DNA from 2 places in the Streptomyces sp. NPDC090499 genome. Region 1 is predicted to be linked to the other one. Evidence: riboswitches for the same ligand, from Rfam matches in the RefSeq annotation. Region 1 holds a riboswitch; the other holds the start of a gene.

The links. A riboswitch is a leader RNA that binds a small molecule or an ion and turns the genes downstream of it on or off. The one in region 1 is predicted to bind cyclic di-AMP.
Region 2: another riboswitch for cyclic di-AMP. It lies ahead of ACIQVL_RS34315 (transglycosylase family protein); the one in region 1 lies ahead of ACIQVL_RS13665 (NlpC/P60 family protein).

What each region holds. Positions count from the first base shown of each region.
Region 1 covers NZ_JBIVXP010000003.1:365,267-380,037, forward strand. Annotated here, with positions in the region: gene pcrA (DNA helicase PcrA) at 1-1,587, opposite strand, end outside; cyclic di-AMP (ydaO/yuaA leader) riboswitch at 1,900-2,075, shown strand; gene ACIQVL_RS13665 (NlpC/P60 family protein) at 2,083-3,255, shown strand; gene ACIQVL_RS13670 (tellurite resistance/C4-dicarboxylate transporter family protein) at 3,490-4,449, shown strand; gene ACIQVL_RS13675 (hypothetical protein) at 4,501-4,854, opposite strand; gene ACIQVL_RS13680 (NlpC/P60 family protein) at 5,309-6,367, shown strand; gene ACIQVL_RS13685 (LuxR C-terminal-related transcriptional regulator) at 6,443-7,156, opposite strand; gene ACIQVL_RS13690 (PspC domain-containing protein) at 7,153-8,445, opposite strand; gene ACIQVL_RS13695 (PspC domain-containing protein) at 8,646-10,070, shown strand; gene ACIQVL_RS13700 (hypothetical protein) at 10,057-10,266, shown strand; gene ACIQVL_RS13705 (DoxX family protein) at 10,280-10,819, opposite strand; gene ACIQVL_RS13710 (hypothetical protein) at 11,022-12,299, opposite strand; gene ACIQVL_RS13715 (DUF4429 domain-containing protein) at 12,488-13,384, shown strand; gene ACIQVL_RS13720 (class II aldolase/adducin family protein) at 13,484-14,278, opposite strand; gene guaA (glutamine-hydrolyzing GMP synthase) at 14,474-14,771, opposite strand, start outside.
Region 2 covers NZ_JBIVXP010000011.1:207,829-222,599, reverse strand. Annotated here, with positions in the region: gene ACIQVL_RS34315 (transglycosylase family protein) at 256-942, opposite strand; cyclic di-AMP (ydaO/yuaA leader) riboswitch at 947-1,120, opposite strand; gene ACIQVL_RS34310 (transglycosylase family protein) at 1,315-2,310, opposite strand; gene ACIQVL_RS34305 (cytochrome P450) at 2,488-3,744, opposite strand; gene ACIQVL_RS34300 (nucleoside triphosphate pyrophosphohydrolase) at 3,741-4,760, opposite strand; gene ACIQVL_RS34295 (SurA N-terminal domain-containing protein) at 4,876-5,523, opposite strand; partial or broken gene ACIQVL_RS34290 (glycoside hydrolase domain-containing protein) at 5,706-6,517, opposite strand; gene ACIQVL_RS34285 (protein kinase) at 6,606-8,093, opposite strand; gene ACIQVL_RS34280 (hypothetical protein) at 8,132-8,743, opposite strand; gene ACIQVL_RS34275 (N-6 DNA methylase) at 8,975-11,209, opposite strand; gene ACIQVL_RS34270 (hypothetical protein) at 11,376-12,083, shown strand; gene ACIQVL_RS34265 (M48 family metalloprotease) at 12,255-14,132, shown strand; gene ACIQVL_RS34260 (hypothetical protein) at 14,129-14,771, shown strand, end outside.

The DNA of each region.
Region 1 (14,771 bases):
CGCCTCGTCGACCCGCTTGAGCGCCTGCGGGAAGCTGATCTTCTCGCGCTGGGCGAGGGCGTCGATCATCGCCTCCGCGCGGTCGCCGATGCCGCGCTTGGGGACGTTGAGGATGCGCCGGAGCGGCACGGAGTCCTCCGGGTTGGCCAGCACCCGCAGGTACGCCAGGACGTCCCGGACCTCCTTGCGCTCGTAGAAGCGGACGCCGCCGACCACCTTGTAGGGCAGGCCGACCCGGATGAAGATCTCCTCGAAGACACGGGACTGCGCGTTGGTGCGGTAGAAGACGGCGACATCGCCCGCCTTCGCCTCGCCCGCGTCCGTCAGACGGTCTATCTCCTCGGCGACGAACTGCGCCTCGTCGTGCTCGGTGTCGGCGACGTAGCCGGTGATCTGCGCGCCCGCGCCCGCATTGGTCCACAGGTTCTTCGGGCGGCGGGACTCGTTGCGCTCGATGACCGCGTTGGCGGCGGAGAGGATCGTCTGCGTGGAGCGGTAGTTCTGCTCCAGGAGGATCGTCGTCGCGTTCGGGTAGTCCTCCTCGAACTGGAGGATGTTGCGGATCGTGGCGCCCCGGAAGGCGTAGATCGACTGGTCGGCGTCACCCACGACGCAGAGTTCGGCGGGGGGCAGGTCGTGCTCGCCGGGCGGGGTGTCGGTGCCGTCGGCGCGGACACCGGTGCCGACCAGTTCGCGCACGAGGGCGTACTGGGCGTGGTTGGTGTCCTGGTACTCGTCGACCAGGACGTGCCGGAAGCGGCGGCGGTAGTGCTCGGCGACGTCCGGGAAGGCGCGCAGCAGGTTGACCGTCGTCATGATCAGGTCGTCGAAGTCGAGGGCGTTCGCCTCGCGCAGCCGCGACTGGTAGAGGGCGTAGGCCTGGGCGAGGGTCTTCTCGAAGCCGTCGCTGGCGCGGGCGGCGAAGTCCTCCTCGTCGACCAGCTCGTTCTTGAGGTTGCTCACCTGGGCGCTGAACGACTTCGGCGGGAACCGCTTGGGGTCGAGGTCCAGGTCGCGGCAGACCAGGGCCATCAGGCGCTTGGAGTCGGCGGCGTCGTAGATCGAGAAGGAGGAGGTGAAGCCGAGCTTCTTGCTCTCCCGGCGCAGGATCCGCACGCAGGCGCTGTGGAAGGTCATCACCCACATCGCGTTCGCCCGCGGGCCGACGAGGTGCTCGACGCGCTCCTTCATCTCGCCCGCGGCCTTGTTGGTGAAGGTGATCGCGAGGATCTGGCCCGGGTGCACCTGGCGTGCGCCGAGCAGATGGGCGATGCGGTGGGTGAGCACACGCGTCTTGCCGGAACCGGCGCCGGCCACGATGAGCAGCGGTGAGCCGGCGTGCACGACGGCTGCCCGCTGGTTGTCGTTCAGCCCCTCCAGGAGCGCGGCCGTGTCCAGGGCCGGGCGGGCTGCGCCGTCGCGGTAGTAGGTGTCCCGGTCCGGGGGCACGTCGAACTTCCCGCCGAACAGATCGTCCGGAACCGGCTCCGGAGCGTGCTCGTCCTCGGGCGGCGGCGGAGGTTCCTCGTCATGGCCGCGGGGGGCCTGGAGGCTCGCCAGGAAGCTGTCGTCAAAGAGGCTGCTCATCGCTCTCCGAGTCTAGGGCGCCCCACCGACAACCGGCCGCCGCCCCGAAAACTCGCCCCGGTGACCGAACAGATCCACTCCGTCACGGCAGGTCGACGCGCGTCCCGCAGCCGCGAACACTCACCTCGAACCTTCCGACACCACCAGGCAAGTCGCCCATAACGTTCCGAATCGCCCCACCCAGATACGCCGCAACGCCAAGGTCACGAAAATGTATCGGGCATATCGCACATCAAACTTCACAGGGACCACACGAGTTGGCTAGCGTGCCGGGCAGGCCGTACGACCCCCACCGGCGAACATCGCCGGGCCGCACGGCCTCCGCCGAGTCCGGAGTGCCGCCGCGCACCCGGAGCCGGGGACCCACACCGACCTTGGGGTGAATCGGTCCCGACTCCCCACCGGGGGAACGGACCGTAGGGCAACCCTTCCGAACCACCCGCCCGAACCCGACAGCTAACTCGGTAGGCGGAACATTGGAAGGAGTCGCCCCCGTTGGCGTCGCACCGCAAGTCCCGGCCGTCAGGAACACGCGCGGCAGGCATACGCACCCCCGCCCTGGCCACCGCCGCCCTCACGTCCATGGCCCTGTTCTCCCAGACGGCCGAGGCCGCGCCCTCCGACGACGGCAAGCCGAGCCTGGAGGAGGTCGAGAAGAAGGTCGACTCCCTGTACCGGCAGGCGGAGTCGGCGACCGAGAAGTACAACGCGGCCAAGGAGCGGACCGGCAAGCAGCGCAAGCAGGTCGACACCCTGCTCGACGACGTCGCCCGGCGCACCGACCGGCTCAACAAGGCGCGTGAGGAACTGGGTTCGTTCGCGGCGGCCCAGTACCGGACCGGGGCGAGCGTCCCCGACACGGCGACCTTCCTGCTCGCGGACAGTCCCCAGGACTACTTCGACCAGGACCAGTTGATGAGCCGCCTGACCTCGCGCCAGAAGGGCGCGGTCGACGACTACGTCACCGAGCAGTCCGCGACCATGAAGAAGCGGCAGGAGGCCTCCCAGAGCCTCGAGACGCTCACCGAGACGCAGGACGACCTCAAGACCGCCAAGACCACCGTGCAGACGAAGCTGGCCTCCGCGCGGGAGCTGCTGTCCCAGCTGACGGCCGCGGAGAAGGCCCGGCTGGCGGCGATCGAGAAGCAGCAGCAGGAGGCGGCGGACCGCAAGGCGGCGGAGCTGGCGAAGCAGCAGGCCGCGGCGGCCGAACAGGCGGCGTCGTCGTCCTCTGCGTCGAGCGGCTCCTCTTCCGGCTCGGGCTCCTCTTCCGGCTCCAGTTCCGGCTCCGGCTCGGACTCCGCCTACGCCACGAAGGCAGCCAAGGCGATCGCCTTCGCCCGCGCACAGATCGGCAAGCCGTACGTCTGGGGCGCCACCGGCCCCGGCTCCTACGACTGCTCCGGGCTCTCCCAGGCCGCCTGGAAGGCCGCGGGCGTCTCCCTGCCCCGCACCACCTACGACCAGGTGAACGCCGGCACCACCGTCTCCCTGGCCGACGCCGAGCCCGGCGACCTGGTCTTCTTCTACGACGACGTCAGCCACGTCGGCATCTACATCGGCAACGGCATGATGATCCACGCCCCCAAGCCCGGCGCCTACGTCCGCGAGGAGTCGATCTACTACGGCGGCGAGTCGATCATCCACAGCGTGGTGCGCCCGGCCTGACCCCGCGGGGCGCCCGTCACCTCTCGGGCGCCCCCACCCGCTTCCCTCCGCCGGCCCGCACACACCACGGCGCCCGCCCGCCGTCACGCAACCCCGGCCTCCTGCCGAAGCCCCCTGGCACTCCTGTCCGCCGCGACCGTACGTTCGCGCGTCCGGCGCGGTTTTCGGGCCGCACGCGCGCGTGCCCCGCCCGCACCGCGGCCGGCTCTCCCTAGCATCAGGGACATATCCGGCATGTCACCTCTCCGCGCCTGGTGGGCGCAGCGTCCGCCCGCGGCCGGGGCCGCCGTGATGGCCACCGGCATCATGTCGGTGGGGCTGCACCTGGTCGGCGCGGAGACCGTGTCCAGGGTGGCGCTGGCGGTGGCCGGCGCGATGTGGGTGGCGCTGGCCGCGGACTTCGTCGTACGGCTGGTGCGCGATCGCCGGCAGTGGGCGGAACAGGCGCGAACGCCGGGCGCGCTCACCGCGGTGGCGGCGACGGCGGTGCTGGGGACACGGTTCTCGGCGCTCGGGTGGCAGACCCTCGCCGAGGCCCTGCTGGCGCTGTCGGCGGTGCTGTGGCCACCGCTGCTGGTCCTCGTCGTACGGCACTGGAGGCCGAGGATGCCCGGCGCGGTGTTCCTGGCCTGCGTGGCCACGCAGGGGCCAGCCGTGCTGGGCGCGACGCTGGCGGCGGCCCTGACCACGGCATGGCTCGCGCACCTCTCGCTGGTCCTGTTCTGGCTGGGGCTGGCGATGTACGGGCTCGCGGTGCCCCGGTTCGAGTGGCGGCAGATCACCCGGGGGCCCGGTGACCAGTGGGTGGCGGGCGGCGCGCTCGCGATCTCGGCGCTGGCCGGGGCGGGACTGCTGGCCGCCGACAGTGCGCGGCTGTACCTCTGGAACGACGACGACCGGGGCGTCCTGCGCACGGTGACGGTGGCGCTGCTGGTCCTGGACCTGGCCTGGTACGTCGTCCTGCTGGCCGCGGAGGTGGCACGGCCCCGGCTCCGTTACGACGTGCGCCGCTGGGCGACGGTGTTCCCCATGGGGATGACGGCGACGGCGACGCTGTCGGTCGCGGCCGCCGTCGGCGGCGCCTGGCTGAGGTGGCCGGGGCGGGTGCTGGTGTGGGTGACGGTGGCGGCCTGGCTGGCGGTGGCGGCCGGTGCGGCGGCGAGCGCCCGTGCCGCACTCACGAAGGCCCGCTGAGGGTGCCGGGGATCGGGTCGTCCGCAGGACGGCTCAGGTCCACAGGACGGCTCAGGTCCAGAGCACGGCGATGAAGATGTTCACCACCGTGAGCAGACCGACCAGGCCGAAGGCACCCTTCTCGACCTTCTCGTCGTCCCGTTTCACGTAGACGAGCCCGAGGATCACGATCAGCAGGGCGAGCTTCACGCCGATCTTGATCGTGTTGACGTGGTGGTCGTCGGCCTCGTTGAGGCCGACCAGGATCACGCCGGTCGCGAGCATGGTGAACGCGCCGTGCAGCATCCCGGGGACGAACCGGGCCGTGCCCTGGCCCATCGCCTTCATCTGGGTGAGGAAACCGCCGAGGAGCGCGGCGATGCCGATGATGTGCAGGCCGACGAAGAGATGGATGAGTACGTCCATGGCCCCGGAGCCTAATCAGGCCCGTACGGGGCACCGGCCACCGCCCCCTCCCCCGGCACCCGCCGCCCCGCATATATGCACGCCATAGCACCCCGCGTCCCTGATCAGCCCCGGAACCGCCGCTTCGGTCATCCCACCCCGAGAAGCCGACGTCTCCGGACCGGAATCCCGTTCACATACCGTCGGGCAACGATCCGGTCACGCCAATTCCGCGCATCGCGTTACCGGGCCGACACACCCGGGCCTAGCGTCCTCCCCCAGGTGACCGACTCCCCACCGCCGCCCGGGCCAGGGGCGGCAGTCGGACACCACCGCCGAGAAGGTCCTGCGGCGGCCCGTTCCCCCTGTGCGGGCCGCCGCCGGACACGCTCCGCACTCCCCCGCGGCCGTACGGACGCCCCCCGGCGTGCCTGCGGACGAGACGGCGGTCGTACGAAAGGACGGGACACTCCAGGTGGCAGCGCACCGCAGGCCCCGACAGCGCTCGCTAGGCGGCAGCACGGCCCGCACGGCCGTCACCCTCGCCCTGGCGGGCGCGGCCACCGCGACGGCCTTCGAAGGGACCGGAAACGCCGAGCCGCAACTGACACCGGCCCAGGTGAAGGCCAAGGTGGACCAGCTGTACCAGGAGGCCGAGGAGGCCACCCAGAAGTACGACGGGGCGAAGGACAAGGCCGACACGGCCCAGCGGCGGCTGACGTCGCTCCAGGACGAGACCGCCCGCGCGCAGCAGAAGCTCAACTCCGCCCGGGACGCGCTCGGGCTCGTGGCGGCCGCGCAGTACCGCGACGGCGGCATCGATCCGGCCTGGCAGCTGGCGCTGTCCAGCGATCCCGACCGGTACCTGGACGACGCGGCCATCGCCGAGCGGGCCGGCGACCGGCAGGCCGGTGCGGTGACACGGGTACGGCAACAGCTGCGGGACATCGAGCAGTTGCGGGGTGCGGCACATGTCGAGCTGACGGCGCTGCGGTCCCGGCAGGCCGAGCTGAAGCGCGAGAAGAGCGCCGTCACCGGCAAACTGGACGAGGCGCGGCAGCTGCTGGACCGGCTGTCACCGCAGCAGCGGTCGGCGGTCACGGCGGACGGCACCACCGCACGCGCCTCACGCTCCGCGGCGGACGCCCGCGCCCCGCTGACCGCCGGCAGCGTCGCCGCCACCGACTCGCGCGCCGCGGCCGCCGTGGCCTACGCCTACGCGAAGCTCGGCAGCCCCTACGTCTGGGGCGCGACCGGCCCCGACGCCTTCGACTGCTCGGGACTCGCCCAGGCCGCCTACCGCTCCGCCGGAGTCTCCATCCCCCGCACCACCTACGCCCAGATCAACGCCGGCCGCCGCGTCTCCCGCTCCGAACTCCAGCCGGGCGACCTGGTGTTCTTCTACTCGGGCATCAGCCACGTCGGCATCTACATCGGCGACGGCCAGATGATCCACGCACCCAACCCGTCGGCGCCGGTACGGATCGCCCCGATCGACGAGATGCCGTTCGCGGGGGCGACGCGGGTCGTCTGAGCGGCCGCCGACGGCCGGCCGGGCGCCACGGACCGGCGCACCGGCGCACCGGCGGACCGGCCGGGGGCACGGGCCTCAGACCAGGCGGCGTGCCGTCGCCCAGCGGGTCAGCTCGTGCCGGTTCGACAGCTGCAGCTTCCGCAGCACCGCCGAGACATGGGACTCGACCGTCTTCACGGAGATGAACAGCTGTTTGGCGATCTCCTTGTACGCGTAGCCGCGGGCGATGAGGCGCAGAACCTCGCGCTCGCGCTGGGTGAGGCGGTCGAGGTCCTCGTCGACCGGCGGGGCGTCCGTGGAGGCGAAGGCGTCCAGGACGAACCCGGCGAGCCGCGGCGAGAAGACGGCGTCGCCCTCCTGGACCCGGAAGATCGAGTCGACCAGGTCGGTGCCGGTGATCGTCTTGGTGACGTAGCCCCGGGCGCCGCCCCGGATCACACCGATCACGTCCTCGGCCGCGTCCGACACGGACAGCGCGAGGAAACGCACCGGCCGCTCGGCGTCCGCCGTCAACGGGGCGCACCGGCGCAGCACTTCGACCCCGCCGCCGCCCGGCAGATGCACATCGAGGAGGACCACCTCGGGCCGGGTCGCGGTGATCACCGAGACCGCCTGGTCGACGTCGGCCGCCTCGCCGACCACCTCGACGCCGGTCTGCTCGGTCTCGCCGATCTCGGCCTGGACGCCCGTCCGGAACATCCGGTGGTCGTCGACGAGGACCACACGCACCCGACGCCCGGACTGACCCGCGCCTTCCGCCGGGCCGTTCGCCTCGGTCGCGTCGCTCATGACGTCTTCTCCGCCCTCTCCATCTCCAGCTCGACCTCCGTGCCGCCGCCCGGCACGGACCGCAGCCGTGCGGTGCCGCCGTGGCGTTCCATACGGCCGATGACCGATTCTCTGACACCCATGCGGTCGGCGGGTATCGAGTCGAGGTCGAAGCCGGGACCGCGGTCGCGGACGGACACGAAGACCGTCCTTCCCTCGACTTCGGCGTAGACCTGGACGGCGCCGCCCTCGCCACCGTACTTGGCCGCGTTGACCATCGCCTCGCGCGCGGCCTGCATCTGCGCGCCCGTCCGTTCGTCGAGCGGGCAGTCCCCGACCACGACGACCTCTATGGGCACGCCGTGCTTGTCCTCCACCTCGGCCGCGTTGCGCCGGACCGCGTCGGCGAGGGTGGCGGGTTCGTCGGCCTCGTCCTTGCCGGTGCCCTCGGGCTTGTAGAGCCAGGTGCGCAGGTCGCGCTCCTGGGCGCGGGCGAGACGGCGCACCTCGCCCGCGTTCTCCGCGTTGCGCTGGATCAGGGTGAGGGTGTGCAGCACCGAGTCATGGACATGGGCCGCGACCTCGGCACGCTCCTGGGCGCGGATGCGCATCAACCGCTCCTCGGAGAGGTCCTGGGTCATCCGGACCAGATACGGACCGGCGAGCAGCGTGATGCCGACGAGCACGGCGAGAGCCGCCTGGAGCACCGCGCCGATGTGCGCGGCGGAGCCCTGCATGACGAAGACGCCCGAGACGCCCGCGGTGACGAGCAGGACACCGACGCCCGCGCGCAGCAGGCTGAGGGTGCGGCGCCGGCTGCCGACCTCGACCCAGCGGGCCCGGCGGGCGTTGTCGGCCTGGCGCCAGACCAGGGCGACACCGGCCGCGACCAGGACCGCGGGAAGGAGATAGGCCTTGGCGCCGCTGGTCAGGTTGACACTGCCCACGAACACCATGGACACGATGACCATGAGGAGCAGGGCGACGATCTGGCCCCGGTCCGGTTTGCGGGCGACGAGTCTGCGGCGGCCGTCCGCCGAGGTCTCGGTGGCGACCAGGGACGGCGGCTTCTGTCCGCCGACCCCGCCGACGCCGAGCGGCACGAAGAACCAGAACGCGGCGTACAGCAGGGCGCCGAGGCCGTTGGCCGTGAACAGGCCGACGAAGACGAGCCGGACCCAGACGACAGGCAGGCCGAGATGCCCGGCGAGGCCCCGCGCCACTCCGCCGAGCCAGCGGCCGTCGCTGCTGCGGTAGAGCTTGCGCGGCGGCCGCGGGTCGTCGAGGGGCGCTGCTGCGGCTTCCGGCATGCCATCGATGTTCACACGCCCGCGGTGGTGGAGCATCAGGGTCGACCCCCGAGACTCCCCTGATCTTCGGATTTCCCCCGCGGGAACTCCTCGCATCCGGCCGCTCGAACGCTTCCCGGTCCGGCCTCGGGGCAGATCTCAGGGTTCGGCCAGGGTCATCCCGACTGCCGCTGCGGCCGCCAGGCCGTCACCATTGACTCATGACTGATCACGAGCACGCCGCGACGGGTCCGGGACCCGGCCCCGGCCCGCGGCCCCCAGCGGGCACCGGGCCGTCGGATGCCGCGCCCGCCGCGACGGATGCGGCCGCGACGGGAGCCGACGCCTCCCGCACCGGCGCGGGAGCCGCCGACGCGGCCTCCGCCCGGTTCCGGCGCGACCGCCGGCACAAGATGATCGCGGGCGTGTGCGCGGGGCTCGGGCGCCACACCGACCTTGACCCGGTGATCTTCCGCATCACGCTGGCCGTGCTGGCCGCGACCGGCGGCATCGGTCTCCTCTTCTACGGCCTGGCCTGGCTCTTCGTGCCGTACGAGGACGACGAGGAGAACGAGGTCCGCAAGCTGCTGACCGGCCGGGTCGACGGGCAGGCCCTGGCGGCCGTGCTGTTCGCGCTGGTCGGCTGCGGCGTGCTGCTGACGATGATCAGGAACGGCCAGGTGCTGGCGTTCGCCGTCGTCCTCTCCGTGCTGCTGGCCGGCGCCGGATACTGGTCGCGGCGGCGCGGCGCCCCCGACCCCGACCCGCTGTCCGCCCAGGCCGTCGCCGACGCCCCGCCGGAGGCCCAGGCACCGCCGGTCCCGGTCTCCTACCCCTCGTGGTGGCGGGACCCGATCATCAAGGACGGCACGCATGTCGGGGGCACCGGCTACCTGTGGGGCCCGGCCGACGTTCCCGGCCCGGCGGCGCCGGGGCTCGACTTCCGGCTGAGCACCCCGTGGGTCCACGGCCAGGGCGTCAGGACCCGGCCGAGCCCGCCTCCGAGGCCGCGTGGACCGCGCTGGATCGGCGGCTGGATCTTCCTGTTCGCGCTGGTGGCGGGCAGCCTGGGCACGGGGCTGACGTGGGACGCGCACCCACTGGGCACCAGCCTCCAGGCCGGTCTGGCGTGCGCGCTGATCGTGTTCGGGGTGGGGACGGCACTCAGCTCGTTCCTCGGACGCACGGGGGCCGGCTCGCTGTTCCTGGCCCTGCTCACGGCGGCCCTGCTGGCGGCTGCGACGGCCCTGCCGTCAAACATCAGCACCCACTGGACACAGGCGTCCTGGACACCCGCCACCGCGGCGGAGGTGTCACCGGCCTACGACCTCGGGACCGGCGTGGCCACGCTGGACCTGACGCACATACGCGTCGCCCGGGGGCGGACGGTGTCGACCTCCGCCGAGGTGGGCGCGGGCCAGCTGAAGATCGTCGTGCCGGCGGACGTGACCGTGCGGATGAGCATCGACGTGGGGGTGGGCGACATCCAGTTGCCCGGTGACGACAAGAAGGACGTGGACGTGGAGCCGGGCAGGCACAAGAACGTGACGCTGCCGCCGTCGAGCGGCGCGAAGAACGCGGGGACGCTCGACCTGGACCTCCAGGTCGGCGCGGGACAGGTGGAGGTGACCCGTGCTGCGGCATGAGTTCCAGCCCGGACGACTGGTCGTCGGTGTCTTCCTGACGGCGGCGGGGATCGCCTACGCCGGTGACGCGGGTGGCTGGTGGGACACCGAGTGGTTCGCGGTCATCCCCGTGACGGTGGCAGGCCTCTTCCTCGCGGGGGTGGCCGCGGCGCTGGCCCGGGCGATACGCAGGCGCCGCGGCACCCCGGAGAGGTAGGAGCCGGAGCCGGTCAGAGTCCCAGCGAGGCCCGTGCCGAGCGGTGTCGGCGTCGGGCGCGGAGCATCGCGTCCAGGGACAGGTAGGGGGCGCCGGCGAGCACCAGGGGCAGCCAGGCCATCAGGTAGGCGAGGTCGTTCCCGTAGTAGTACGGGGAGTTGGCCCAGCTGATGGTCAGCCAGAGGCTGAGCGAGATCAGTGCGCCGCCGAGCGCGGCCAGCCGGGCCAGCAGGCCGAAGAGCGTGCCGAGGCCGACGGCGAGTTCGCCGATGGCGATCGCGGTGCCGAAGCCGACCGGGTTCTTCAGGGCCAGGTCGATCAGGGCCGGGATCGCGGCCGAGTCGCGGACGGCGCGCATGGTGTCGCCGATGGACCCGGAGCCGCCGGATTTGAGGAAGGCGCTGTCGGTCAGTTTGTCCAGGCCGGCGTAGATGAAGGTGACGCCCAGGAAGATCCGCAGGGGAAGGAGGGCGTATCGGGTGGCGGTGTCCCGCAGGCCGCGGTCGCCGTCGAGATACGGAGTGTGCGTGTCCGAACGAATGCCGTGAGTCATCGCCAGTAGCCGCCTCTCGCCGCAGTACCCGGGCCCCTCAACAGACCATACGTACGACGATGGCGGTCGGCTCAATCCTCCCCCGGACGTTTTTCCGAATTTCGGCCGGACCGAGACACCCGGGAGGGTGGAGAAAGGTGGGCAAGAAGGGCCTGGGGGTGGGCTCGGCCGGTTCCGCCCCGCCCTTCGCCGCCCGGCCGGCTCACTCCGTCACCTCGACCACGCACCGGTTGGTCGCCACTCCGGCCGCCGTCACCACCTGGACCTCGACGGAGCCGGGCTCCACGTCGGCCGGGACGGGGACGGTGAGGACGTGGTCCGTGGGGTTGCTGAAGCCGCCGGTGACGGGGACCAGGGGGACGTGGACGTTGACGGCGCCGATGCGGACCACCATGCGGGAGAGGCGGTCGGCGGTCTGGGCGCCGGGCGGGACGAAGCCGGTACCGCGGATCTCGATGTCGTCGCCCGTGCGGATCGGGGCGTCCAGGTCACCGGCCTCGCGGGCGCGGACGACGGAGAGGATCACCGGACGGCCGCCCTCGGCGTACTTGCCGGCCAGGTAGGTCGCGGCGGAGATCAGGACCACCGTCGCGAGGCCCCAGGGCAGGTCGGGGAGCTGGTCGGGTCGGCGGGCCAGCCGTACGGCGGCGAAGAGCAGGGCGACGGCGCTGATGACGACGTACTGGATGTCGGCGAAGGTGCCGCGGCCGGAGTCGTCGGTGAGCAGGTCGGCGGCGCGCGGGCGGTGGGCGCGCACCTTCTGCAGTCGCTGGCCGGCGATGCGCAGGCCGACCACCCGGCGCACCAGGACGGCGATGCCGCAGACCACGGCGAGGACGGTGACCGCCCCGGCGCCGCGGGCGAGGTCGAGGCCGGAGATGAGGGCGTCGCGCTCGGCGGGAGAGGAGGCGGCGGCCAGGCGGCCGGCCAGGACGAGGACGGCGTAGGCGACGAAGAGGACCCACAGGGCGGCGACGGTGCGGGAGGTGGACATGCGGTTGTCCTCGCCGATGACGGGGGCGATCACCCCGCCGCGCGAGCGGTGGAACCAGGAGGCGGCGGTGAGGGCGAGGGCCACGAGCAGGGCGGCGAGCAGTCCGGCGGTGCGGGCGCTGGTCCAGCCCGCGCCGATGGCGGTGAGGGCCTGGGTCAGGAGCATGATCACGACGGCGGCCCAGACGGTGCACGCGGTGCGCAGCCACAGGCGGGCGAGCCAGGCCTCACCCTCCGCGCGGCCGCGTTCGGCGACCACCCCGGCGGACTGGGCGAGTTCCTCGGAGACCCACTGGCGGGAGGCGGAGGCCGAGTGGGCCACCGCCGCGGGCAGCCCCTGTCCGGCCGCGAACTCCTCCCGTTTGAGGAGGAATTCGGCGACCGCCCGCCGGTGTCCCTCGCGTGCCCCGTGCGGGCAGTCCCCGCACGCGCAGCCGCCACCGTGGGCACCCGTACCGGCGCCCTGCCTCGCCTCCTGCACCGCCACGCCCGACGCCCGCCTTCCCCACGCCCGGGGCACGACGCGCAGGGCCCTCCCCGGGGCCGGACGGCGTCATGCAACTCCCTTGTGTCGAGAGCGAATTGTGCCCTACGCCACGCCGTTCGCGTTCAGTGGGCTGGTCACGACGAGTGAAGATACGGCAGACGTGTTGACCCGGCTGCGAGAATTTCCCCATGGCCGAGATCATCCAGCGGGACGGGACCTGGGCCTTCGACGGCAGCACGGTCCGGATCACGCCGGGACGCCACCGGTCCGTGCCGCTGTTCCGGCAGACATACGGGGAGATCGCCGTGCCCCTGGAGGCGGTGGCGGGGGTGGGGTACGAGCCGGAGCGCAGGCGGGGGCTGCTGAGGATGCGGCTGCGCGAGGGCGCGGACCCGTTGCTGCAGGCGACGGGCGGGCGGTTGCCGGAGGCGGCCGATCCGTATCGGCTGGCGGTGGACGCGGACCGGTCGGGGGTGGCCGAGTACGTCGTGGCGGAGATCCGGCGGTCGCTGCTGCTGGACCAGGTCCCCAAGGAGCCGGCGAGGACCTATCTGCTGTCCGGGCCGCCGGTGCCGGTGTCGGTGCGGTCCTCGGACGGCACGGTGTCGTTCGACGGTACGCAGGTGCGCATCGACTGGGCCGACACCTCCGACCGGGTCAAGCGGGCCACCGGGCCCCGGATCATCCGCGTCGGCGATCTGGTGCAGGTGGAGTGGCTGCCCAACTCCGGATACGAGGACGGTTTCCTGCGGTTCGTGACCCGGGAGACGACGTTCTCGAAGCTGCCGGCCGAGCGCGACCCGTACGCCCTGGACCTGTGGGGCAGCGTCCGCCGCGACCTGCTGACGGCGCTGGTCGCGGCGGCCGTCACGGCCCGGCTGCCGCACCCCTCGACCCGGCCCGGCGCGGAGTACGCGGAGCACACCGACCGGGACCGGCCCCCGGCGCCCGTACCGCGCCAGCCGGCCGACCACCACGACGTCCTCCTGCGCAGACTGCGAGAGCTGGGCGAACTGCACCGCGACGGAGTCCTCACGGACGAGGAGTTCGCACTGACAAAGGCAGCGGTGCTGCGGAGCTTCTGACCAGCGCCCCGAAGGGGCGCGGGGAACTGCGCGACCAGCCACGACGGCGCCGCAGACGACAGACCGCGGCACCCTCCAGCGGAGCGCCCTGCGGAGCGCCTAGCTCAGCAGATCCGGTTCGCTGCGGCTGATGTCCTGCCACAGGGGCTGGTAGTTGATCCACGCCACCAGGTCGCCGCCGAGCTGTTCCCGGGTGGCGACGGCGAGCTTGTGGTCGATGAGCAGCGGCCGGCCGGCCGCTTTCGCGGCCAGCTGGACCTGCGCGGACTTCTCCATCGACAGGAACCACCAGGCCGCCGCGTCCACCGAGTCGCCGACAGTCAGCAGCCCGTGGTTGCGCAGCACCAGCGCCTTGCGGGAGCCGAGGGCTGCGGCGATCCGGCGGCCCTCCTCGGCGTCGACGGCGACGCCGGTGTAGGCGTCGTAGAGGGCGTGGTCCTCGTAGAAGGCGCAGCTCTCCTGGCTGATCGGGTCGAGCAGGTCGCCGAGGGCGGACAGCGCGCGGCCGTGCACGGAGTGGCAGTGGGCGACGGCGACGACGTCCGGGCGGGCCGCGTGCACCTGGGCGTGCACGGTGAAGGCGGCCTGGTTGACGTGGTAGCGGCCCTCGATCACCTGGCCGTCCTGGTTGGCGAGGACGAGGTCACCGACGGTGACGTGCTTGAACGGCATGCCGAAGGGATTGACCCAGAAGCAGTTCGAGTACTCGGGGTCGCGGGCGGTGATGTGCCCGGACACGCCGTCCTCCAGTCCGGCCCGGCCGAAGATCCGCAGCGCTCCGGCGAGCCGCTCCTTGCGATGCCGGCGCTCGTCGTCGAGCGAGTCGTACATCGGCGGCATCGCGAACTGGAGCTGGTCGGTGGGCAGCGGAAGGGGCGGGGTCGGCCCGTGCATAGGTCCTCCAGCACTGGGTTTGTGTTACGGCCGGAAGTTACCGCCGGTCAGCGCAGGAAAACAGAGCTGTTCTGTAAAGATGACGCGCGCGAGCAGATCGCGACAGAAGATGTCGGGAATCGACAGTCGCGGTGGCCCTCGTGACACATGACGAAGAGGTGGCACGGCCGGAGCCGTGCCACCTCTTCACCAGGCCTACTCCCACTCGATGGTGCCCGGCGGCTTGGAGGTGACGTCGAGGACGACCCGGTTGACGTCACGGACCTCGTTGGTGATCCGGGTGGAGATCTTCGCGAGGACCTCGTACGGCAGGCGGGACCAGTCGGCCGTCATGGCGTCCTCGGAGGAGACCGGGCGCAGCACGATCGGGTGGCCGTAGGTGCGGCCGTCGCCCTGGACGCCGACGCTGCGGACGTCCGCGAGCAGGACCACCGGGCACTGCCAGATGTCGCGGTCGAGACCGGCCGCGGTCAGCTCCTCGCGGGCGATCGCG
Region 2 (14,771 bases), on a different contig from region 1:
GCGGGCCAAGAAGGGGACGGCGGGGCGGCGGGGCGGCGGGGCGGCGGGGCGGCGGGGCGGCGGCGGCGGCGGCGGCAAAGAGAAACCCCGCCCCGGTGCGTTCGGGGGAAAACGCACCGGGGCGGGGGTCCGTGGGGGACGGGGGTGACCCTCACGTGGTCTCCACTATGGGGACCACGGTTGTGGGGGAGCTGTGGTTCAGCTGGGCACCGCTTAGTACTTTCGGCGGCCGCCCCGCGGGCTGCGTCAGGTGCCCTACTTCAGGTGCAGCTGCTGGCCCGGGTAGATGAAGTCGGCGTCCTCGACGATGTCCTTGTTCAGCTTGAACAGCGCCTGCCAGCCGCCCTTGACCTTGTGCTTCTCGGCGATCGAGCTGAGGGTGTCGCCCTTGACGACCTTGTACTCGCCGTCGCCCTTCTTGACCTTCTTGCCGGTCGGGGTGGTGACGGTCTTCTTGGCGGCCGGACGCTCGGCGGAGCGGGAGGCGGCCTGGGTGTCGGTCGAGCGGGTGCTCGTGCCGGCGCTGCTGCTCGACGAGCTGGAACTGCTGGAGCTGCTGCCGGTGTAGGTGGCGCCGGACAGGCCCGTGCCGCAGACCGGCCAGGCACCCTTGCCCTGGGCGGCGAGGACCTTCTCGGCGATCGTGATCTGCTGCGCCTTGGTGGCCTGGTTGGCCTGCGCGGCGTACTGCGTACCGCCGTACGCGGCCCAGGTCGAGGCGGAGAACTGCAGACCGCCGTAGTAGCCGTTGCCGGTGTTGATGGCCCAGTTGCCGCCGGACTCGCACTGGGCGACCGTGTCCCACTCGGAGGCGGTGGCGGCGGAGGCGCTGCCGGCCGCCATCAGCGGGGCGGCGACGGCGACGCCGGTGACACCGGCGACGGCGATGGCGCGGACGGCCTTGGACGGACGGCGATGCTTGCCCTTGCCGGAGAACAGCATGGATCGATCCCCTCACCGACGCCTGCGAGGTGAGCTGTCGGGTTCGGGCCGGTTGAGTTGCCCGGCCGCACACCGCATGTCGGTGCGCGACTTCACCCCGAGCCGGATCGGCAGCCTCAACTACCGGTCCCGGCACTTACCTTGGGTCCCCCGCTCCTGCCTACGGCGCATGACGCGACGACTGTTCCCGGGCGGCCGCTGGCAGGACTCGGCGTTGCGACGGCCGGGGCTCGTGGTGACGAGCGGCCTTGACCGTAAACAGGCCATCAGGTGAATTTCAAAGATGATCAGGGCTTCTGAGACTCATCCCACACTTTCACCAAAACGGACATTCAACTCGAAGCGGGGCGTCAACTCCCGCCGCGTTTCGTCCTATTCGGTGCCGAGTTTCAGGGTCTGACCGGGGGTGATGGCATTCGGGTCGGTGCCGATGTCGGCCTTGTTCGCGTCGTAGAGCGCGCGCCATCCGCCGTCGAGGCCAAGGGAGTCGGCGATGGAGGCGAGGGTGTCGCCGTCGTGGACGGTATAGGTGCCGCCGCCGTCGGAGGCGTGCCGGCCGGAGGAGGTGGCGCTCTGACCCTTTGTCACGCTTTCGTCCGCCGAGCCACCGCGGTGCTTGCCGCCGCCGCTGACGGCCCCCGTGTCGACCAGGCTCCAGGACCCCCCGGTCTGCCATGAATTGTCCGAGTCATCGGCCCCGGAAGTGGCGGGACTCTCACTCGCCTTCGAGGTGCCGGAGCCGGAATCGGAGCCGGAGGATTCCGACTTGTCCGTCTTGCTGGATTTGCCGGAGGTGTCGGCCTTGGAGTCGCTGTCGGTGCTTGCGCCCGGGGAGGGGGTGGCGGAGTCGCTCCCGGAGTCCGCGGTGCCCGAAGAGGAGTCGGAACCGGAGGAGGACGAGTCGGACAGGCCGGAGGACGAGTCCGACGAGTCGGAGGAACCGGACGAATCATCCGAACCGCCGAGTCCCGTGTCGACGTTCACCGAGGCGTCGTCGGACGAGAGCCCAGCGATCAGCGCGCACGTCCGCCAGGGCTTGGTGCCCTGGTCGGCGAGTATCTTCTCGGCGACCGCGATCTGCTGCGAACGGCTCGCCTGGTCCGGCGTACTGGCGTACTCCAGGCCCCCGTACTTGCTCCAGTCGTCCAGGGACATCTGGAGGCCGCCGTAGTAGCCAGTGCCGTTGTCGGCGCTCCAGGAGCCGCCGCTCTCGCACTCGGCCACCTGGTCCCAGGTGGAGCCGTCGGCCGCGCTGGCGTTCACCGCGCCGAGGAGGGGGAGGGCAATGGCGGAGCCGGTCACCCCGGCCGCGACGAGGAGTGCCGGAGCCTGGCGGGGGCGACGGTGACGACCGTTCCCGGAGAGCATGCGGAAACCTTTCGAGCGACAGCGGTGACCGGCACGGCGGGTCCCGCAAGGGCGCCGTGCTGATGGGTGAACGTATCGGCAGACGATCACTTGTCACAAGTTAATGCCGCGCAGATCACGTGAAGATCACAGACTTGAACGCTGGTCATCTTTTGCCCGTAGGGGCAGGTGGAGGCTTCAGCGGCCGGTCGGCGTGAACTCCACCGGGAGCGTGCGCAGCCCGCGCATGATGAGCCCGCCGCGCCACCGCAACTCGCTCTCGTCCACCGCGAGTCGCAGGTCGGGAAGACGGGCGAGGAGGCCGGCGAGCGCGGTCTGGCCCTCCAGCCGGGCGAGCGGGGCGCCGAGGCAGTAGTGGATGCCGTGGCCGTAACCGAGGTGCTGGTTGTCCCGCCGGGCGAGGTCGAGGGTGTCCGGCTCCGCGAACCGCTCCGGGTCCCGGTCCGCCGCGGCCAGGACGACCAGGACCGGGTCGCCGGGCGCGATGTGCTGCCCGCCGAGCACGACCGGCTCGGTGGCGAACCGCCAGGTGGCCAGCTCCACCGGCCCGTCGTAGCGGAGCAGTTCCTCGACACCGGTCTCCAGCAGCCCGCGCTCGCCGGCGGCCAGGGACTCCTGCAGACGCACCCGCTGCCCGGGGTGGGTGAGCAGCGCGTACGTGCCGTTCCCGATCAGGTTGACGGTGGTCTCGAAGCCGGCGAACAGCAGGATGAACGCCATGGCCGCGGCCTCGTTCTCGGTGAGGTGCTCCCCGTGGTCCGAGGCCCGGATGAGCCCCGAGATGAGGTCCTCGCCGGGACCGGCCTCGGCGGGCAGCGCCTCCCGCTTCCGGTGGATCAGCTCGGCCAGATACCCCCGCATCTTCTTCACGGACCGCGCGACCCCGCCCCGCGGCCCGCCCCCGTGCCGGATCATCATTCCGGCCCAGTCCCGGAAGTCGTCCTGGTCCTCGGGCGGGACGCCGAGCAGGTCGCAGATGGCGTAGATGGGGAGCGGGAAGGCGAACTCGTGGATGAGGTCGGCCTCGCCCCGCTCCGCGAACCCGTCGATGAGCCGGTCGGTCAGCTCCCGCACCCGCGGCGCGAACTCGGCCACCCGGCGCGGGGTGAACGCCTTGCTCACCAGCCGCCGCAGCCGGGTGTGGTCCGGCGGGTCGATGTTCAGCAGATGCGTCATCAGCTCGGCCTTGCGCTCCCCGGGGATACCGGTCTTCCCCTTGGCGTGCGCGGGCTCGTCGTGGTGCGCCGGGTTCTTGGAGAGCCTCGGGTCGGCCAGTGCCTGCCTGGCATCCCCGTACCGCGTGACCAGCCAGGCCTCCACCCCGCTGGGCAGCCGGGTCCGCTGCACCGGCTCGTGCTCCCGCAGCCAGGCGTAGGCGGGGTAGGGGTCGGCGGCGAACTCCCAGGTGAACAGGTCGGGGGCGGAGGCGGTCACTTCGCCACTCCCTCCGCCGCGCGCACCGCGTCCCGGTAGGACCGGGCCGCCGCCCGCAGCGCGGCCTCCGGGTCGACGCCGTCGGCCTCCGCACGGGCCGCCAGGGCGAGCAGCTCGTACCCGATGCCCGGCGCCTGCGGCAGCGGCACGTCAAGACCGGCCGTGCGCACCCGCGAGGCCAGCTTCGCCGCCAGTGCGAGGCCCGGCTGCGCGAGGGGTATCCCGTCCGTCACCGACTCGCGCCGCTTCTCCACCGCCTTGGTCCGCAGCCAGTGCTCCTTGACCTCCTCCGGCGTCGACGCGGTCTCGTCGCCGAAGACGTGCGGGTGGCGGTGGATGAGCTTGGCGACGATGCCTCCCGCGACGTCGTCGACGGAGAAGGGGGCGTCCGGGTCCTCCTCCGCGATCCGCGCGTGGAAGACGACCTGGAGGAGCACGTCGCCCAGTTCCTCCCGGAGTTCGTCGCGGTCGCCCTCCTCGATCGCCTCGACGAGCTCGTAGGCCTCCTCGATGCCGTACTTCGCGAGGCCCTGGTGGGTCTGCCGGGACGACCAGGGGCACTCCGCGCGGATCCGGTCCATGACCTGGACGAGGTCGAGGAGGCGGGCGCCGGGCAGGTCGTAGGAGGCGGGGAGCAGCTCCAGCTCGGGCATCCGGACCCGGCCGGAGCCGGCCAGACGGGCCAGGCCGTCGGTGAGGGCGGACTCGCCCTCGCCCGTCGCCACGACCACCACGGTCCGGCCGCCGGCGCAGGCGTCGACCAGCTCCTCGGCGGTGGGGGCGGCCTCGTCCACGGCGGTCCCGGCCTCCCGCAGGTACGGCAGCTGCGGATGCGCGCCGTCCGCACACAGCACGCGGTCCGCCGTCCGCAGCGCCTGCCAGGCGGGCCAGGACAGCAGGCCGGGGGCGACCCGGTGGCTGGTGGTGAGCAGGACGACCCGGCCGACGTCGGCGACCGCAGGCACAGGCGCAGGAGAGGGGTCCGGGGTGGTGGGTTCGGGCCTGGTGGTGTTCACGCTCCGAACGTAACGCACCGCCGCCGCCCACCTCGCGGTTTGTCCACAGGGCGGGGGCGATCAAGTGATCGTATGACCGCAGCGGAGGCGACTACCCCGGAGACCCGGGCCTGCCCTACGCCGACACCTGCGTCCCGGCCGAGGTGACCTCCCGTACCCACGGCGTCTTGGCGTCCACCCGGCTGCTCTTCTGGACGTCCCAGGCGCCGTAGCGCGGGTTGAGGTCGACGTGGAGTTCCTTGGAGGCGCCGGCCAGGGCCTTCCAGAAGGCGGGCTGCGAGGTGTCGGTACCGAGGGCCTCGGCGAGCTTCTTGGCCTCCACCTGGAAGCGGAGGTTGTCGTCCAGCCGCTTGGGGGCGATGCCGTACTTCTGCAGCCATGCCGTCTGCAGCGCCGCGGAACCGCCGGCCTGCTGTTCGAGGCCGGAGCGCATCTGCTCGACCTCCGCACGGGTGACGTCGACACCCGCGTCCTGGGCGGCCCGGTGCAGCACCTTGTCGAGCACCATGTTGTACAGGGTGTCCCGGGTGAGGCTGCTGGTGGAGGCGAGGACCTGCTGGTACTGCGTCTCGTCCGGCACCGCGGCGCGCTGCGCCCGGCGCACCTCGTTCACGCGGTTCTCCAGCTGCGAGACGGTGATCCGCTGGCCGCCCACGACGGCCGCCGCGCCCGGGTGCGCGTCGCTGCCGCAGGCGGTCAGGAAGGGGGCCGCGGCGGCGATCGCGGCGGAGAGGAGGAGCGCGGTGCGACGGCGGCGGTGCAAGGGGGACCTCCCGAGGAGATTGTGCGACGGTGCACAAAGTCTTGCGGTGATCGATGGTAGGCAGTGGGCAGGCTCTGGCCAACCCATTCGACCAACGATTCACACGCACTTCCGGCACCGCCGCACCACCCTCCGGAAGGGTTTGCGGTACTGATCCCGTGCGGATCCCCTGCGGACCCGGCTCAGCCCGTGATCGCCACCGGGGCGTCCCACGCGTCGCGGTCCACGGTGATCGTGTAACCGCCGCGCGTCTCCTTGCTGTTCACCATGTACTGGTGGGCCCGGCTGTGCCCGGTGTACTGGGTCGAGCCGAACGGCCAGTCCGCGGTCGTGGTGTTCTGCTTGTCCCACAGCGCGTACCAGAGGTTGCCCGGCAGGTCCGTCTTGTCCGTGGCGTTCGCGATCGCCTTGGCGCTGGAGCTGGTGAAGCCGTAGTAGCCCGCGCGGTACGTCTTCGCGCGCAGTTCCTTGTCGAAGGCGCGGACGTACGTCAGCACGACGTGTTCATCGTGTCGTACGCCTCCATGTCGAGGTAGATCGGGCTGCCCGCCTTCATGCCGAGCGCGGCGGCCTTGGCCACGGCGTCGTCCGCCTCGGACTTGCCGACGGAGGCGGCGGTGGAGGCGCTGATCTTCACCGAGCCGCCGGATCCGCAGGACGGCTGGGCGCCGACGTAGAGCGGGATGAGCTTCCAGCCGACCGCGGAGACGGACTTGACCCAGGAGGCGGTGAGGTTGGGCTGGGCACAGCCGCGGTTCTTGCCGCCGATGTAGACGGCGGCGGCGCCGTAGAGGCCGCCGTGCCAGGCCTTCATCGCCGCGAGGGAGGGCGCTGCGCAGGTGTCGAACGCGCGGCCGGTGAACGTCTTCTGGGCGGGCCAGGCGGTGGCCGCCATCGAGGTCTGCGCGGCGATCCCGGCCCCGGCCACCACGGCGGCGCCCGCGACGCCCCAGGTGATGTATCTGCGCTTCTTCGACTGCCGATGGCTGGACATGCCGGAACCCCACCCCTGTGTCTCCACCTGCGCCACTGCTGTGCGACAGGTTGTACGAAAAGCAGGTGCAGTATGCACTGCGCGGGAACTAGCCGCGCATCTGCCCCAGCCAGTGCAGCGTCCGCCGTACCTCGCCCGCCAGGGGATGGCCGGGCCCGTGCAGCCGTTCCACGTCGAACAGCAGCCGGGTGAGCGTGTCGTGGGCGGCCGGCCGGTCGCCGAGCGCGAGCAGCAGGTGCCCGATCCGGCGGCGCACCTCGTGCGCGAGCTGCGGGTCGCCGGCCACGTACTGGTTCTCGTAGTAGGGCAGCAGCGCCCGGTACTCCGCGAGCGCCGCCGCCGGTTCGCCGAGCTGTTCCAGGCACTGGGCGGTCTCGTAGCGGAAGCGCAGCACCTGCGGGTCGGCCTGGCCCGCCTCGGCGGCGCGTTCGTCGGCGAGCCGGCGCAGTTCGGGCAGCGCGCGCCGGTACTGCCCGTCGTCCATCAGCGTGGCCGCGTACTGCTTGCGCAGCGTGCGTACGACCGTGGAGCGCTCGCCGTGCTGGTCGGCGGCGACGGGCAGGATCGCGCCCAGGATGTCGACGGCCTGGGTGATGCGCCCCTCCCCGAGCAGTCGCTTGACCTCGTCGACGGCGGCGGCGACGTCCGGCTTGTCCGGTACGGCGGCCACGGGGGCGGCGGGCTGCGGCGCGGGGGTCCGCGCCCGGTCCGGCCAGGGGGCGTGCGGGCGCAGGAAGGGGCGTGTGGGGTCCAGTGGCGACCCGGACGGCGTGCCGCGCGCCGGCAGGAGCGACGCCAGATCCTCGTAGACCTCCTGCGCGGACGCCGGGCGGTGCTGCGGGTCCTTGGCGAGCAGGCGCAGCACGAGGCTCTCCAGCGGCTCCGGGACCTCGGGGCGGGTCCGGCGTACCGGCACCGGCGGCTCGTACAGGTGCCGGTGCAGCACGCCGAGCGCCGTGGAACCCGCGAACGGCACCTCGCCGCTGAGCAGTTCGTGCAGCAGCACGCCGAGCGCGTACAGGTCGGTGTACGGGCCGACCGCGCCGCCCATCGCCTGCTCGGGCGCCATGTAGGCGGGCGAGCCGATCGGGGAGCCGGTGTGGGTGAGACGGGTGGTGTCCGTGTCCATGACGGAGGCGACGCCCAGGTCGAGGACGGTGACCGTGCCGTCCTGCTTCACCATCACGTTGCGCGGCTTGAGGTCGCGGTGGACGATCGGCACCGCGTGCACGGCGCTCAGCACGGCGCACAGCTGCGCGGCCACCGCCACCGCCCACTGCCACGGGTACGGGTCGTGCTCGGCCAGGTGGTCGGAGAGGTCGGCGCCGTCCACGTACTGCATGACGAGGAAGAGCTCCTCGCCCTCGCTGCCCGCGTCGTGCACGGTGACCAGGCCGGGGTGGTCGACCTGCGCGGTGACCCGGCACTCCCGCAGGAACCGCCGGCGCAGCTCCTCCGCCTCCGCGCCCGCCACCTTGTCGGGGCGCAGCAGCTTCACCGCCACCCGCCGGTCGAGCCGCTGGTCGTAGGCCGTCCACACCTGGCCCATGCCGCCCTGTCCGATGAGCGTGGACAGCTCGTAGCGGCCGGCGACGACCCGTCCTGCCGCCACGGTCACCGTCCGCCTTCGTGGTCGCCCTCGCGGTGCCCGTCGTGCTTGCGCAGGTAGTCACTGAGCTCGTCGAGTTCGGCGCGCACCTGCTCGATCCGGGCGGGCGCCGGGCGCTGGGGCGGCGCGGGTATCGGTGGCTGCGGGAGCGGCGGCCGGGGCATCGGCGGAACGGAGTGCGCGGGCGGGGCCGGGGTGTGCGGGGGCATCGTCCCCGTGGTGTACGGCGAGGCGGGCGGCGCGTAGGCGTACCGCTGCGCCGTGTAGGCCTCGCGCTGCCGCTGGAAGTGGCGTACGTCGGCCGCCAGGTAGTAGACGACGGCGCCCAGGAGCGTGCCGAACAGCAGGGTGATCCCCAGGTAGCCGCCGGTGGTGTGCACGTCGTCACCGGGTTCGCTGCCCAGCAGCACGATGCTGAGGACGTCGGCCGCCACCGCCGTCACCAGTACGCCGACGTCGACCGGCCTGCGGGTCACGACGGCCAGCCGCAGCAGCATCGCCCACGCCAGGAAGCCGGCGCTGAACACCCCGAGCGCCACGAACACCACACGCAGCAGGACCAGTACCGCGTCGTGCGGCGGCCGCCGCACCGGCTGCGCATGGCCCTGGCCTTGCATGGTCGCTCCTGTGTGCCTGGTGCCTGGAAAAGGGCGTACGTGCCCGTCCGGCGCCGTCCGCCCGCGGACGACACCGGTCGTGCGATGGTCGGATCGAGCATATGGCCCGGCGCGGACAACCGGTTCGGGTTGTACCGAACCGTTGTCGGACCGACTGCCGGCCGATCCCGGCGGGGTCCGGACGGGGTCCAGGCGGGGTCCCGCCGAGTCCCGGCGAGTCCCGTTCGGCGGTCAGCCGGGTGCGACGGTCCCGTCGGTGAGGCCGTCGTACATCCCGCGCACGAGGTGCTCCCCGAGCCGGCTCGCGTGGCGCAGCGCCCGCTCGAACTCGTCGAGTGCGCGGAACCGCGCGCCGTAGCGCCGCTGTTCCTCCAGGGGCAGCCGGGGCAGCTGCAGCCGACGCACGTCCAGCCGGGTCGCCGTGGAGGCGTAGCTGCTCGCCTGCCGGTTGTTGGCGGTGCCGCGCAGGAAGCCGGCGAGGAACCACGGGTCGAGGGCCGTGCGGTCGGGACGCAGCAGCACCAGGTTGCGCCCCAGGGCGGCGCCCGCCGTCGCGTCGTCGATCACGCGCGCCACCGAGCCGCCGCCGAGGACCGGTACGACGACGTCGCCCGGCTCGGTCAGCACGGCCTCCTCGTCGCTCTGGGGAAGCGTGCCCGAGGGAGCCGTCGCGGCGAGGACGTCGTGGTCGGTGAGCACGGGCACGCGCGCGTGGCCGCCGTTGCCTCCGGTACGCAGCACCAGCGCACCCCCGCGGGCGAGTTCGCCGACGGTGGTGAGCGGCCACCGCGCGGGCGGCGCCTGGTCGGCGGGCGGCGGGGTGAGGTCGACGGTCAGGCGCAGGGTCGCGCCGAGCCGTTCGCGGACCGCCGTGAGCTCCTCCGCGCCGTCGGCCGCGGCGGCCGGGGGCAGGTGGCGGGCGGGCGCGAGGTCCACGTCGTCGTCGAGGAGCTCGATGACCGGCACCGAACGGGCCAGCCCCGGCCGTTCCACCGGCTCCCCGTCGCGCTCGAAGGCACGCCAGGCGTCCAGGACGGCGTCCCGCACCGCCGCCAGGTCGGGGCCGCCCCGCCCGTCCCCGGTGAACCTCCCGGTGTCCATGAGCAGTACCTCGGGCGTGGCCGGCGTCCGGTCCGGCCGGCGCAGCACCCACAGGTGCAGGGGGATGCTGTGCGGCGCCGCCGCCCCGGCCGGCAGTGCGACGAGCGCCCGCAGCGCGCCCCGGCGCAGCAGGTCGGCTCGGATCCGGCGTCCGGAACGGCGGGACGCGACGGCCGGCGGCATCAGCAGGACCGCGGTGCCGCCGTCGGCGAGCCGGGCCAGGGCGTGCTGCACCCAGGCCAGTTCGGACTCGGTGCGCGCGGGGAAGCCGTACTCCCAGCGCGCGTCGTACGCCAGCTCGTCGTGGCCCCAGTTGCGCTCGTTGAACGGCGGATGGCACAGCACCGCGTCCGCGCGCAGCTCCGGGAAGGCGTCGGCGCGCAGGGTGTCGCCGGCGGCGCCGTGCACGCCGGCCCGGGAGTGCAGGGCGAGCCGCAGCGCGGTGAGCGCGGCGAGGTCGGGGGCGCTGTCCTGGGCGTACAGCTCCTGGTCGGGGCGGACGCCGACGGCCCGCAGCAGGGCGCCGGTTCCGCAGGCCGGGTCCAGCACGGAGCGGGCGGGGCCGGCCAGGTCGGCCATGAGACCGGCGAGTTCGGACGGGGTGAGCGTGTACTGGCGCGGGTTGGCGTCCAGGTGCCGCCCCAGCAGGAACTCGAAGGCCTGCCGGGCCCCGGCCTCGGCGGCCAGCTCGGCCGCGCCGCGCAGGAGGGGGGCGGAGGGGAGCAGCTGGGGGCCGGTGGGGGTGCGGACGGCGGGGGTGGCGGCGGCGATGGCGGCGGAGGGAGCGGAGGTGGCAGCGGACGCGGCGGAGGCAGCGGCGGGGTGTGCCGTGTTCACACCTTTCGTACCGCCGGACCTGTTCACACCTCCTGTGGCGCCTGGCCTGTTCACACCCCATGCGGCGCCTGGCGTGTTCACAGCTTCGGAGGCGTCCGCGTCCCGGCCGCTGTGAACCGCCCGCTCACCCGCTCCGCCGAGACGCGCGGTCAGCACCTCGTCCAGCGCGGCCGGCAGCAGCGCGGCCAGCCGCTCGTCCGAGCCGGCGCTCGCGTGCAGCCAGACGGTGGGGCGCTCGTGGATCAGCAGCAGCACGCAGCCCGCGTGCACCAGCGCCGTCAGCGCGCCGCCGGGGTGCCCGGCGAGTTGCTGCCAGACCCGCTCGCGCAGCGGGACCTGGGCGAGTTTGCCCTGTTCGCGCAGCCAGGACTCGACCTCGGCGAGCGCGAAGGACGGGCTGGTCTCGGTACCGCCGACCGGTTTGGGGAAGTCGGCGTGCCGGCGGCGCCAGTTGCTGACGGCGGCGCGGCCCACCCCGGCGAGCCGTGCGATGCCGGCCGCGGTCACCTCTGTGGTGTTGTCCTGCACGCGGCTTCCGCTCCCCTCGTCCCATGTGTGCACCGAGCATACCGACGCACACAAGATCCCCCGCTTCACGGACGTGTACACCTCGCCATGACTGCATCATGTTGACTCGGTTCACAGCCTCTGCTGTTATTGACCTACCGCTTCAACAACTCCCGAAGGACTCCCGATGCGCCTCCCGTCCCGTGCCGTGATGCTGCTGGCCGCCGCGGCCCTCCCGCTGGCTCTGACCGCCTGCTCCACCGGATCCACCGACGCCGGCACCGGCACCGGCACGAGCGCCCAGCCCGCCAAGGCGAAGGACCCCAACTCCGGCCTGTACACGGGTACCCGGCTGAAGACGGCGCTGGCGCCCGCATCGGCCTTCCCGTCCGGGCTCGCCCTCGAATCCGACGGCTCCGCGGACAGCGGCGGCCAGTTCCTGTCCCCGGCCGCCCGGAAGGCGGGGAAGCCGGACTGCACGAGACTGGAGACCACGTCCTGGATCCAGGTGTCCGGCTACAAGGGCGGGGTGTCGTTCGCGCAGAACGGCTACGCGAGCAAGACGGAGGAAGTCGACCAGGAGATCGACGCCTTCCAGGGCAGCACGGCGGCCGCGGTGATGAAGGCGCTGCGGACGGTGGCCGCCGAGTGCGCCACGTACACGGACACCGACGCGCACGCCAAGGTGAAGCTCACCGGCAGCGACACGGCCGGGCTCGGCGACGAGGCCTACACGATGACGCTGACGAGCGGCTACTGGGAGAACGGCACCACCCTGATCGCGGCCCGCTCCGGCTCCTCCGTGGTCACCGTGCTGTCCACGGCGGGCGGCGACAACGGAGCCGCGTCCGCGAAGAAGGTGACGACGACGATCCTTTCGGCGCTGAGGAAGTAGCCGGAGAAACAGCCGGAGAAACAGCCGGAGAAACACGCAGAGAAGCAGGCAGAGAAGCAGGCGGCGCGGGCGGCTGGTCCGAGCCCGGCACCCACGCCCCACCACCGCCCCACCACCGCCCCGCCCCGTCCCGTCCCGTTCCGTTCCGTTCCGTTCCCGTGAAGGATGCCGATGCGTCTGACGTCCCGCCCCGCCGGCCGGGCGGCCGCCGGGGAGACCGCCGTACGAGAACGGGGCGTGCCCGGAACACCGCTGCGCGCCGGGCTCGTCCTCGGCCTGCTGCTCGGGTTCTACGTGCTGGCCCTGCTCCTCCTCGTCGCGCTGGCAGCCCTGGACGTCTTCCTGGCGCGAGACGGGAGCTTCACGGTCATGGCCGTCGAGGGCTACCTCGGCTCGCTGGCGGTCGCCTGGTGCGTGGTGCGGGTCGTCCTGCTCAGCCGCGGCCCCGGCGACGGGCAGGCCGAGGTGCCCGGAGTGTCGCTGACACCGGCTGAGCAGCCGGAGCTGTGGCGGCAGGTGCGGAACCTGGCCGAGCGGGCGGGCACCCGGCCGCCCACGGAGATCCGGGTGATCCCGGGGGCCAATGCCATGGTGCGGGAGGACGCCCGGTGGCTCGGGCTGGTCGCGGGCGAACGGCGGCTCTTCCTCGGCGTCACGCTGCTGATCGGTCTGCCGGACGACGAACTGGACGCCGTGCTCGGGCACGAACTGGGCCACTACGCGCACGACGACACTCGGCTGGGCGGCCTGCTCTGGGCACTGCACGGCAGGGTGCTGCACACCGTGCACACGCTGCGGCAGCGGGCCGCGCGTGAGGAGGCCGAGGAGCAGGCGAGGGCCGCCGCACGGGCCGCACGGCGCCGGGCGGCCGGCAAGCCGCCACCGGTGAAACGGGAGCCGACGCGGGGCCCGGACCACTATCTGGCCTTCGTCTTCTCCGGGTACGCAATGCTGTGTCTGCGCCTGACCGAGGCCGTAAGCCGCCGGCAGGAGTACGCGGCCGACCTGGTGGCCGCCCGGATCGCCGGACGGGACACCACGGCCGCCGCGCTGCGCCGCATCCCCGTGCTCGACACCGCCGACGATCTCTACCTGCGCGAGTACGCGCTGATGGGCCGGGACGCCGGCCTGCTGCCGCCGGAAGGGCAGTTCCACGGCGGGCTCGCCCTCCTGCTCGCGGACCCCGCCCGCCGGGCGGAGCTGGACGCGTGGGCCCGCAGGCCGCTCCCGGAGGTGGCTCCCGAGGAGAGGTCCCCGTACGACAGCCACCCGCCCACGGCCGACCGCATCGCGGTGCTGGAGGCACTCCCCGACGACGGACGCACCGCCACGTTCCCCCGGCGCCCCGCCCTCGCGCTGCTCCGGGAGCCGGACCGCCTCCTCGCCGGACTGGAACGAGCCGTGCTGAGCCGGGAGACGCTGTCCTGGCGGCGGGTGCCCTGGGCGGAACTGCCCGCGCTGGCCCGGCGCGAGAGCTGGGCGCGGGAAGCGGAGCCGCTGCTGGGGGCCATGGCCGAGGTGGCCGGCGCGAGGGGCGCCGCCGTATCCGGGGCGACATTCCTGGACCACCACGACCACCACGACCACCACGACCACCTCGGTCGCCTCGGTCGCCTCGGTCGCCTTCTGGACCTGGTCGACCAGGGCCTGCTGGACGACATCGCCGCCCGGCTGCCCAGGTCGGAGCAGGCCGGCCGGAGCAGTGGCCGCGCGGCACGCGAGTTCGCCCGGACGGCCTTCCGCTCGGCCCTGCGCGGGCTGGCCCTGCTCACCGCACTGGACACCGGGCTGTGCCGGTGGGAGCTGTGCTGGTCCGGGCCCCCGGTCCGGACGGTGGCGCCCGTACAGTTCACCGAGGCGCTGGAGGAGGCCGTGCGCCAGGCGGTCGCCGATCCGCCCGGTACGGGTCCCCTGCGGGCCCTGCTGTCCGGCGGCGGCCGTGCTCCGACGGCCTCCTGGACCGCGCCCTCCACCGCCCCTTGGGCCGCCAGTCCGCCCGCCTGCCCGCCCGCCTCTTCCGGCGGCGCCTACCCGAAAGACCCGGTATGAACGTCCTCATCGAGATAGCCGGCGCCGGCGTCCTCGCCTACTCCGCCGTCACCGTCCCGCGCAACGCCCGCAAGGCGCGGGCGCTCCGGGCGGAGGCGAAGGCCAAGGCGCCGGTCAACATCGACCCCGCCAAGTACGGGCTGGTGCCCGCCGCTCAGCTCGACAGCCGTTTCGCCGGCCCCGATCCCGAGGCCGACGCGGTCGCGCAGGCCGCCCTCGCCGGTGACTGGCGGCGGGCCGCCGCCTACCTGGCCGGGGCGGGCCGGGACTGGGACCTGCGGTGGTACCGGCTCGGCATCCTGGTGCACGCCGCCGCCGAGAACGACGCCTGGCTCAAGGCATGGCGGACCGAGTACCCCGGCGACCCGTCCGCCGCGCTGGTGCACGCCGACGCGCTGGTCGTGCTCGCGGGCGAAGTCCGCGGCGCGAAGCTGGCGAAACACACCACGGCGGAGCAGTTCGAGGGCTTCCACCGGCTGCTGGCCGAGGCGCTGCCCGCCTGCCAGGAGGCCGCCTGGATGGCGCCCGAGGACCCCTGCCCCTGGATCGCACAGATCAGCATCGCTCTGGGGCTCGGCTGGTCGCACGACGACTTCCGGGCGCTGTGGGCCGAGATCGCCGCGCGCGACCCTCACCACT